Regions from separate parts of the Streptomyces sp. NPDC048337 genome, predicted to be linked through region 2. Evidence: predicted binding sites of a transcription regulator. Region 2 holds the regulator's gene; the other holds the start of a gene.

Region 1 (4,410 bases), on a different contig from region 2:
CCGGAAGGGCAGCTCCCGCTCCCCCAGCTCGTGCTGCGAGGCCACCTTGCGCAGCAGCCGCGCGATGGACCGTTCCAGGGTGCGGACGCCCGCCTCCCGGGTGTACTCCCCGGCCAGCTTGCGCAGGGCGTCCTCCTCCAGGACCACCTCGTCGGCGCCGAGTCCGGCGCGCTCCAGCTGCCGCGGCAGCAGGTGGTCGCGGGCGATGACGACCTTCTCGTCCTCGGTGTAGCCGTCGAGCCGGACGAGTTCCATGCGGTCGGCGAGCGCCTCGGGGATGGCCTCCAGGACGTTGGCGGTGGCCAGGAAGACCACGTCGCTCAGGTCCAGTTCGACCTCCAGGTAGTGGTCCCGGAAGGTGTGGTTCTGCGCCGGGTCCAGGACCTCAAGCAGGGCGGCCGCCGGGTCCCCGCGGAAGTCGGAGCCGACCTTGTCGATCTCGTCGAGCAGCACCACCGGGTTCATCGACCCGGCCTCCTTGATGGCCCGTACGATCCGCCCCGGCAGCGCGCCGACGTACGTGCGCCGGTGGCCTCGCACCTCGGCCTCGTCCCGTACGCCGCCGAGCGCGACGCGGACGAACTTGCGCCCCATGGCATGCGCCACGGACTCGCCGAGCGAGGTCTTGCCCACGCCGGGCGGTCCGACGAGCGCCAGCACGGCCCCGCCGCGCCGGCCCCCGATGACGCCCATCCCGCGCTCGGAACGCCGCTTGCGCACCGCGAGGTACTCCGTAATACGGTCCTTCACGTCGCTCAGCCCGGCGTGCTCGGCGTCGAGGACGGCCCGCGCGCCGCGGATGTCGTACCGGTCCTCGGTGCGCTCGTTCCACGGCAGCTCCAGCACCGTGTCGAGCCAGGTCCGGATCCAGGACCCCTCGGGACTCTGGTCGCTGGCCCGCTCCAGCTTGTCGACTTCCTTGAGCGCGGCCTCGCGTACCTTCTCGGGCAGGTCGGCGGCCTCGACGCGGGCCCGGTAGTCGTCGGACTCCTCGCCGTCCTTCTCCCCGTTGAGCTCGCGCAGTTCCTTGCGCACGGCCTCCAGCTGGCGCCGGAGCAGGAACTCCCGCTGCTGCTTGTCGACGCCGTCCTGGACATCCTTGGCGATGGACTCGGCGACGTCCTGCTCGGCGAGGTGGTCGCTGAGCCACTGGATGGCGAGCTTGAGCCGGGCGACCGGATCGGCGGTCTCCAGCAGCTCGACCTTCTGGGTCACCGTCAGGAACGGCGAGTAGCCGGAGTTGTCGGCGAGCGCCGACACCCCTTCGATCTGCTGGACCCGGTCCACGACCTGCCAGGCCCCGCGCTTCTTGAGCCAGCTGGTGGCGAGCGCCTTGTACTCCTTGACGAGCTCGGTGACGGCCCCGGGCAGCGGATCCGGAACCTTCTCGTCTACGGTCTCGCCCTCGACCCAGAGCGCGGCCCCGGGCCCGGTGGTCCCGGCCCCGATCCGGACCCGCCCGCGACCGCGGATGAGCGCGCCGGGGTCCCCGTCGGAGAGCCTGCCCACCTGCTCGACGGTCCCGAGCACTCCGGTCCCGGCGTACTTCCCGTCCACCCGCGGCACGAGCAGCACCCGGGGCTTCCCGGTCCCCGCCGCGGCCTGCGCCGCCTCCACGGCCCCGCGCACCTCGGCGTCGGACAGGTCGAGCGGTACGACCATCCCGGGCAGCACGACCTCGTCGTCGAGCGGCAGCACGGGCAGAGTGAGCGTTACGGACGTCGAAGCCATGATCTTCCCTCCGGCAGTGAAGTTGAGCTATGCCGACTCAATGCATCGGCGCGGCCCGATGTTCCCCAACCCCCGTTCGCCCGGGGCGAACAGCCCGTGGCGCCGCAAGGAGCACCGCTCAGTGCGTGACGGCCTGAGTGAGGACAAGGGAGGCGGCGGCCAGGGCGAGGAAGGCGCCGGGGAAGGCGATGTTGTAGAAGACGCGGGCTCGCACATGGGCGGCCACGGCGCCGACGAAGAACAGGACGAGCCCGGCGGCCGCGGCCGTGCCGACGAAGCGCAGCCCCAGGAGTCCGAGGAGGAGCCCGGCGGCTCCCGCTCCCTTCAGGGCGCCGAGCATCGGGAGCCAGGAGGTCGGGACGCCGACCTCGGCGGCGTTGGCGAGGACGAACCTGGCCCTGGCGAAGTTGGCGACGGCCTCGAAGGCATTGGCCGCGATCGTGAGGACGGTGACGGCGGCGTAGGCGGTGAACATGCGCGTTTCCCCCATGGAGGTCGGTCGGGCTCGGGATACGGGGCCGATCCGCCCCGACCACCCTCGCCGCGCCGCCGTCTTGGCGTCCAATACCTGTATCCATAACCTGACGGCATGGACGTCGACACCCGGCTGCTGCGCTCTTTCAACGCCGTGGCGGAGGAAGGCAGCCTCACGCGCGCCGCCGGTCGGCTGTTCGTGTCCCAGCCCGCGCTGACCAAGCAGATCAGGCAGTTGGAGACCCAACTCGGGGTGGAGCTGTTCACGCGCTCCCGCACGGGAATGGCCCTCACCGAGCCCGGCCGTGTCCTGGCCGAGCGCGTGCCCGGCCTGCTGGCCGACTGGGGCCGGATCCTGCGGGAGACCAAGGGCGCGGTCGGCCGGGCGGGACGCGTCCTGCGGATCGGCTTCCTGGCCAGCGCCGCCAACGAGGCCACCCCGGACATCGTCGGGGAGTTCGCCCGCCGCCGGCCGGGCTGGCGGGCCGAGATGCGGCAGGCCGCCTGGTCCGACCCGACCGCCGGGCTCGCCGGCGGAGAGGCCGACGTCGCCTTGTTGCGGCTCCCCTTCCCCGGCCAGGACGCCCTGCGGGTCGAGGTGCTGTTCACCGAGCCCCGCTGCGTTGCCCTCCCCGACGCCCACCCGTTGGCCCGGCGCGAGCTGATCCCCTTTCGGGACCTGTGGGACGAGCCGTTCGTGGCCGCCCCACCCGAAACGGGCCGGTGGCGCGACTACTGGCTGGCCGCCGACGAACGCGATGGTCATCCCGTTCGCATCGGCGCGGTCACCGACCTCCCCGACGACTGGCTCAGCGCGATCGCCAACGGCTACGGCATCGCCCTCGCCCCCGCGTCCTCCGCCCGCTTCTACGCCCGCCCCGGCGTCACCTACCGCCCCGTCAGCGGCCTGACTCCCAGCCGGGTCGGCGTTGCCTGGGACCCCTGCGAGGACACCAACCCCGTGGTCCAGGACTTCGTGAGGTGCTGCCTGGAGCGCGGACGCGCATCCTGATTCACCTCCCCCGGACTCGGTGGGGTGGGACCGCGACGCACGCGCCGCGCCCCCACCCCACCCCGTCACCGGCTGCGAGCACTCAGCCGACGACGGGCGGAGCCAGAGGAGCTATCTCCCGGTCGAAGAAGGCGAAGAAATCTTCTCCACGCTCATAGAGTGCATTGAATCCGGCCGACACGTCCCCGATCACCTCAGGATCAGTGAACCGATTTGCTCCTGCCGCATTCCCGTCGCCGTCGTACACAACCTCGTACATGACGACGTCCCCGAGGATGACAACCTCGGGCACCGGGCGCGCTTTCTCGACATCCGCAATTTTGCGGGCATCCATCACCCTGATGTTGTCGCCCAATTCCACGCGCAGCCGGAGCACATGGAGCTCCCATTGCACGTAGGGCGTGACGGGAAATTCCACCACTCTGAGGCGACGTTCCAGAATTCCGAGCCGGGCAGCCTTATCGAATTGACGCGCATACAGCTCGCGCTTCTCCTCGACGAGAGAAACTGCCCTTTCCCATTCCCCCGAGGAGAACGCTTCCCAGCTGGCGAAGCCCCGCTCCTTGAAGTGCTGCCCGCGCTCGAGTTTATTCAGGAACCGAATACCACCCTCATAGAAGCGGCGGAAATCTTCGTGATAGTTCGGACGTTCCAGAGGCTCAGAAACCGCATCCTGGAACGAATCAAACATTGGGAATGTCCGGCTTCGCGGCGATGATCATATTCCTTGGGATCACCACGAGTCGCTCATCGGCCCCGATAGACACCCCCTCGGGCAGGACTTTTCCGAGCGATGCGGTCAGATCCCTTCCGATAATCGCGACATCACCGTTGTCCAGCTCCCACATATCAGGGCAGTCAGGATTGTCCGTCGTGTTCCCCAATTCACGAGGCGATTTGCCCAGACGCCTCTTGAATCCTGCGGTTGGATCTGCCTCCCACGGCCTGGCCACAGTTTTCGCTCCCCACGCTCGACTCAGTGGAGGCGAACCGTAGTCGCCGACACCCTCACCAAGCAAGGCCTGCGCGCGACTTCGAGCCGGATACTTGCAGATGGCACGTGCCGCCGAAACGGTCCGCCACCCCAGCCACGCGGGGCGCAGCCGTAATAATGCTTGACCATTACAGAGTGTTAACATAAAATCCCATCAAGCTTAAATTACTCACTCCATTACCGTAAATCCGGAAGCTAA
Region 2 (4,410 bases):
CGTACTCAACCCGACGCCCGAGTACCTCGCCTTCTGGCGGGAGCGGCACGTCTGCACGCTGACCACCCCGCGCCCCGACGGCACGCCGCACGTGGTGCCGGTGGGCGTCACGTACGACCCGGAGGCGGGTCTGGCCCGGGTGATCAGCAACAAGCACAGCAAGAAGGTGCGCAACATCCTGGCGGCCCAGGCCCTGCGGCCGGGCGGGGCCCGGGTCGCGGTCTGCCAGATGGAGGGGCGCCGCTGGGCCACCCTGGAGGGGCGCGCGGTGATCCGTACGGACGAGGCGTCGGTCGCCGACGCGGTGGCGCGCTACGCCGAGCGCTACGGGCGGATGCCCTCACCCAATCCCGACCGGGTGGTCATGGAGATCACGCTGGACCGGGCCATGGGGCGCGCGTAGCCGGCCGTACGCCACCCGGCCGTTGATTCTTCATCTTGTCCGGTCCGCGTCTGTACGCGGACAGCACAACGGCGCCATCGTGGTCAGGTCCACGATGGCGCCGTTGTGTGGGGGTAGCACCTGAGCGATCTGCAACGACGGGGGAATCGCTTCAGGCACTGCGGGGGGTGGCGGTGGTGATATCGGGTTCGAAGAGCTGGTGGTCGCGCTGATCAAGATTGACGAAGACCATTCCGTAGCGCACCTCGCAGCGGACGGGCTGCGGCGCGCCTCGGGGGCGGCGCAGGCACCGGTACGCACGTACGTCCTCGTCCTCCTCGCGCACGACGACGATGGGTTGGCCGAACAGGGTGACCATCAGCGAGTCCCCGGGGTACGGGATTGCCGTGGCCAGGTCGATGAACTGCCATCCCGACCGGTAGGCGGAGGCCATTTCGCGGCGGAAACCGCGGTCGTCGGGGGTCATGCGTTCGTGGACTTCCCACCCACACCCCAGCCACTGTCAGACTGCGCGCCCACCGGCGCGCTGCCCCAGCCGCTGTCGTTCGTTCCGGGAGATCCCCATCCGCTGTCATTGCCGATCGGGCCGGCACCCCAACCACTGTCGGCGGGAGCGCTGCCCCAGCCGCTGTCCGCGAGCGAGATTCCACCGACAGCAGCGGCCGTAGAGAGAGCAATGGCAGCCACCGAGCGAGCCAATTTCTTGTACATGGTCGACGTTGTCCTCACTTGATGGATTCCTCTCCCCCGCATCTCAGACGATGACTTATCGAGCCACGCCATTGCCACCGTGGCGATGCATCATGTTCCTGTACATGCAGGACCCTGGGGGTGGGAGATTTGCCGACTATGCGCACGAACCAGACACATCCCCATGCCGTGACGGATCTGTGCGATCTCGGGGCCGAGCTGTACGCCAGCGCGCTCAGCTCCGGCCGAATCGCCCGCGAGGAAGTCGAGCAGACGCCCTGCCTGCTGGAATTCGCGCTGCTGCACCCTGATCCCGATGACGACAACTGGCTTCGCCCGGTTCCGCCTTCGGTGGCACTTGCCCAGCGACTTCACCCGCTGGAACGGGAGATCCTGCAACGCAGGCGCTCCTCGATAGAGCTCACCGAAGCGTTTGAGCCATTCATGGCCATCAGCGCGCTGACTCCCGCACCCACGCACGCCATCACCGTGCTGGAGGGATTCAACAGGATCAACGCGGCACTCAATGTGGCCACCGCGGAGTGCCAGGCCGAAATGCTGACCATTCAGCCGGGCGGGGGGCGTTCGGAGAACATTCTCAACCAGGCGATAGAACGTGATCAGCCGCTCATCCGGCGCGGCGTCAGCATGCGCACCCTCTACCAGCACACGGTGCGCCACAGCCGCGGCACGATGGCCTACGTCGACCGCATGGCCAGCGGAAAGGTCGAGATCCGCACCCTGGAGGAGCTCGTCGAACGGCTCATCATCTGCGACGAGTCGGTCGCCTTCATCCCGGCCAGCGACGACCAGCAGATCGCCCTGGAGCTCCGCCACCCGGCCCTCGTCCGCTACCTGGTCCGGGTCTTCGAGCAGCTGTGGCGCCGCGCCACCCCGCTCAACGAGCAGATCCCGTACGACCCGACGCCGTCGGGCATCTCCGGCGTCCAGCGCTCCATCGCCCAACTCCTGGTCGAGGGCCACGTGGACGAGGCCATCGCGCGCCGGCTGGGCATGAACGTACGCACCTGCCGCGCGCACATCGCCAAACTGGCCACCGCCCTCGGCAGCGGCAGCCGCGCCCAACTCGGCTTCCTGATAGCCCAGTCGGGCATCCTGGGCCAAACCTCGGGGCCGAGCCGGGAGCCGCGGCCCTGAGCCGTTCAGGGCGCCCGTACACGACGCGAAGGCCCCGCCCGGTATCGGGCGGGGCCTTCCGCGTGCTCGTCAGTCCATCGGGCGCTTAGGCGCGGGGCGCCAGACGACCAGGGCGTTGCCCGGCTGCGGGGGCTGGTACGGGACCAGGTCGCGGCGGTAGGAGGCGTGGACCTGGGCCTCGCGCTGCTGCATGGCGACGGCCGCGCCCTCGACGGCGGCGGAGAGCTCGGCCACGCGCTGCTGGAGCGCGGCGACCTGGTTCTCCAGCTCGATGATCCGCTTGATGCCCGCCAGGTTGATGCCCTCGTCCTGGGACAGCGCCTGCACCGTGCGGAGCAGTTCGATGTCACGGGCCGAATAGCGCCGGCCGCGACCGGCCGTACGGTCCGGGGAGACCAGACCGAGTCGGTCGTACTGGCGGAGGGTCTGCGGATGCAGACCCGAGAGCTGGGCGGCCACCGAGATCACGTAGACCGGGGTCTCGTCGGTGAGCTGGTAGCCCCCACCCAAACGGGAGGACTGTCGTCGGCGGCCGTCCATGTCATGCTCCCTTCGCGGACTCGAACAGCGCGGAGCGCGGGTCCTGCGACCCCGTCGCCTCGCGGTACATCTCCAGGGCCTCACGGGCCTTGTCCGACAGCTCCGTCGGAACCGCGACCTCCACCGTCACCAGCAGATCGCCGCGGGTGCCGTCCTTGCGGACCGCGCCCTTGCCGCGGGCCCGCATGGTGCGGCCGCCCGGGGTGCCCGGCGGCAGCTTCAGCGTCACCGAGGGGCCGTTCAGGGTCGGGACCTTGATGTCGGCGCCCAGGGCGGCTTCCGCGAACGTCACCGGCACGGTCACCGTCAGGTTGTCGCCCTTGCGGCCGAAGACCGGGTGGGAGTCGACGTGGACCACCACGTAGAGGTCGCCCGCGGGACCGCCGCGCTCGCCCGGCGCGCCCTTGCCGCGCAGGCGGATCCGCTGGCCGTCGGAGACGCCCGCCGGGATCCTGACCTGCATGGTGCGGGAGCTGCGGGCGCGGCCGCTGCCCTTGCAGACCTCGCAGGGGTTCTCCGCGATCAGGCCGCGGCCCTTGCAGTCCGCGCAGGGGTCGGTCAGCGAGAAGCCGCCGCCGCTGCCCCGCGAGACCTGGCCGGTGCCGACGCAGGTCGGGCACACCCGGGGGGTGCCGTTCTTGTCGCCGGTACCCGAGCAGGCCTTGCAGGGGGCCTGCGAGGACATCCGGAGCGGGACCGTGGCCCCGTCCACCGCCTCCGTGAAGGAGAGGGTGACCTCCGACTCGATGTCCTGGCCGCGGCGCGGCTGGGTGCGGGTCCCCGCACCGGCGCCGGCGCCGCGGTTGAACAGGCCGCCGAAGACATCGCCCAGGCCGCCGCCGAAGCCGCCGCCCGCGCCGCCCTGCTGCTGACCCCCGAAGAGGTCACCGAGGTCGAAGTTGAAGGAACCGCCGGCGCCGCCCGGCCCGGGGCGGAACCCTCCGTTGCCGAACAGGGCTCGCGCCTCGTCGTACTCCTTGCGCTTCTTCGCGTCGCCGAGGATGTCGTTCGCCTCGGAGATCTCCTTGAAGCGCTCCTCGGCCGAGGCGTCGCCCTTGTTGGCGTCCGGGTGGAACTCGCGCGCCAGCTTCCGGTACGCCTTCTTGATCTCGGCCTCGGTGGCGTCCTTCGGGACACCGAGGACCTTGTAGTAGTCCTTCTCGACGAAGTCCTTCGTGCTCATCCCCGGTGTCCCTCCTCTCGTGCCTCTACTGGTTCAACATCAGCCCTTGTCGGGGGCATCCGTGTCCTTGTCCGACGGCGTGTCGGCCTCGGCCGACTCGGACTTGGGAGCCGTGCCCGGCTGGGGCTCGGCCACCGCGACCCGCGCGGGGCGGATCGTACGCTCGCCGATCCGGTACCCAGGCTGCAGGATCGCCACGCAGGTCGTCTCGGTGACGTCCGGCGCGTACGAGTGCATCAGGGCCTCGTGGATCGTCGGGTCGAAGGGCTCGCCCTCCTTGCCGAACTGCTGCAGACCCATCTTGGCGGCGACCGTCTCCAGCGATTCGGCCACCGACTTGAAGCCGCCGACCAGCTCGCCATGCTCCCGCGCCCGGCCGATGTCGTCCAGGGTCGGGAGCAGCTCCGTCAGGAGGGACGCGACCGCGATCTCCTTG

The links. Region 2 encodes HspR, which represses chaperone genes until heat shock. Its sites were predicted from a motif close to TTGAGNNNNNNNNNCTCAA; they were not measured.
Region 1: a site for HspR is predicted at 1,754-1,772, ahead of lon (endopeptidase La). Genes of this name have one in related genera too.

The regions. Positions count from the first base shown of each region.
Region 1 is NZ_JBICYR010000043.1:3,511-7,920, reverse strand. It holds gene lon (endopeptidase La) at 1-1,731, opposite strand, end outside; gene ACGFYU_RS36760 (DoxX family protein) at 1,850-2,206, opposite strand; gene ACGFYU_RS36755 (LysR family transcriptional regulator) at 2,321-3,217, shown strand; gene ACGFYU_RS36750 (DUF6879 family protein) at 3,300-3,908, opposite strand; gene ACGFYU_RS36745 (hypothetical protein) at 3,901-4,170, opposite strand.
Region 2 is NZ_JBICYR010000004.1:306,168-310,577, forward strand. It holds gene ACGFYU_RS09415 (pyridoxamine 5'-phosphate oxidase family protein) at 1-403, shown strand, start outside; gene ACGFYU_RS09420 ((2Fe-2S)-binding protein) at 555-869, opposite strand; gene ACGFYU_RS09425 (helix-turn-helix transcriptional regulator) at 1,253-2,251, shown strand; gene ACGFYU_RS09430 (heat shock protein transcriptional repressor HspR) at 2,321-2,791, opposite strand; gene dnaJ (molecular chaperone DnaJ) at 2,793-3,974, opposite strand; gene grpE (nucleotide exchange factor GrpE) at 4,014-4,410, opposite strand, start outside.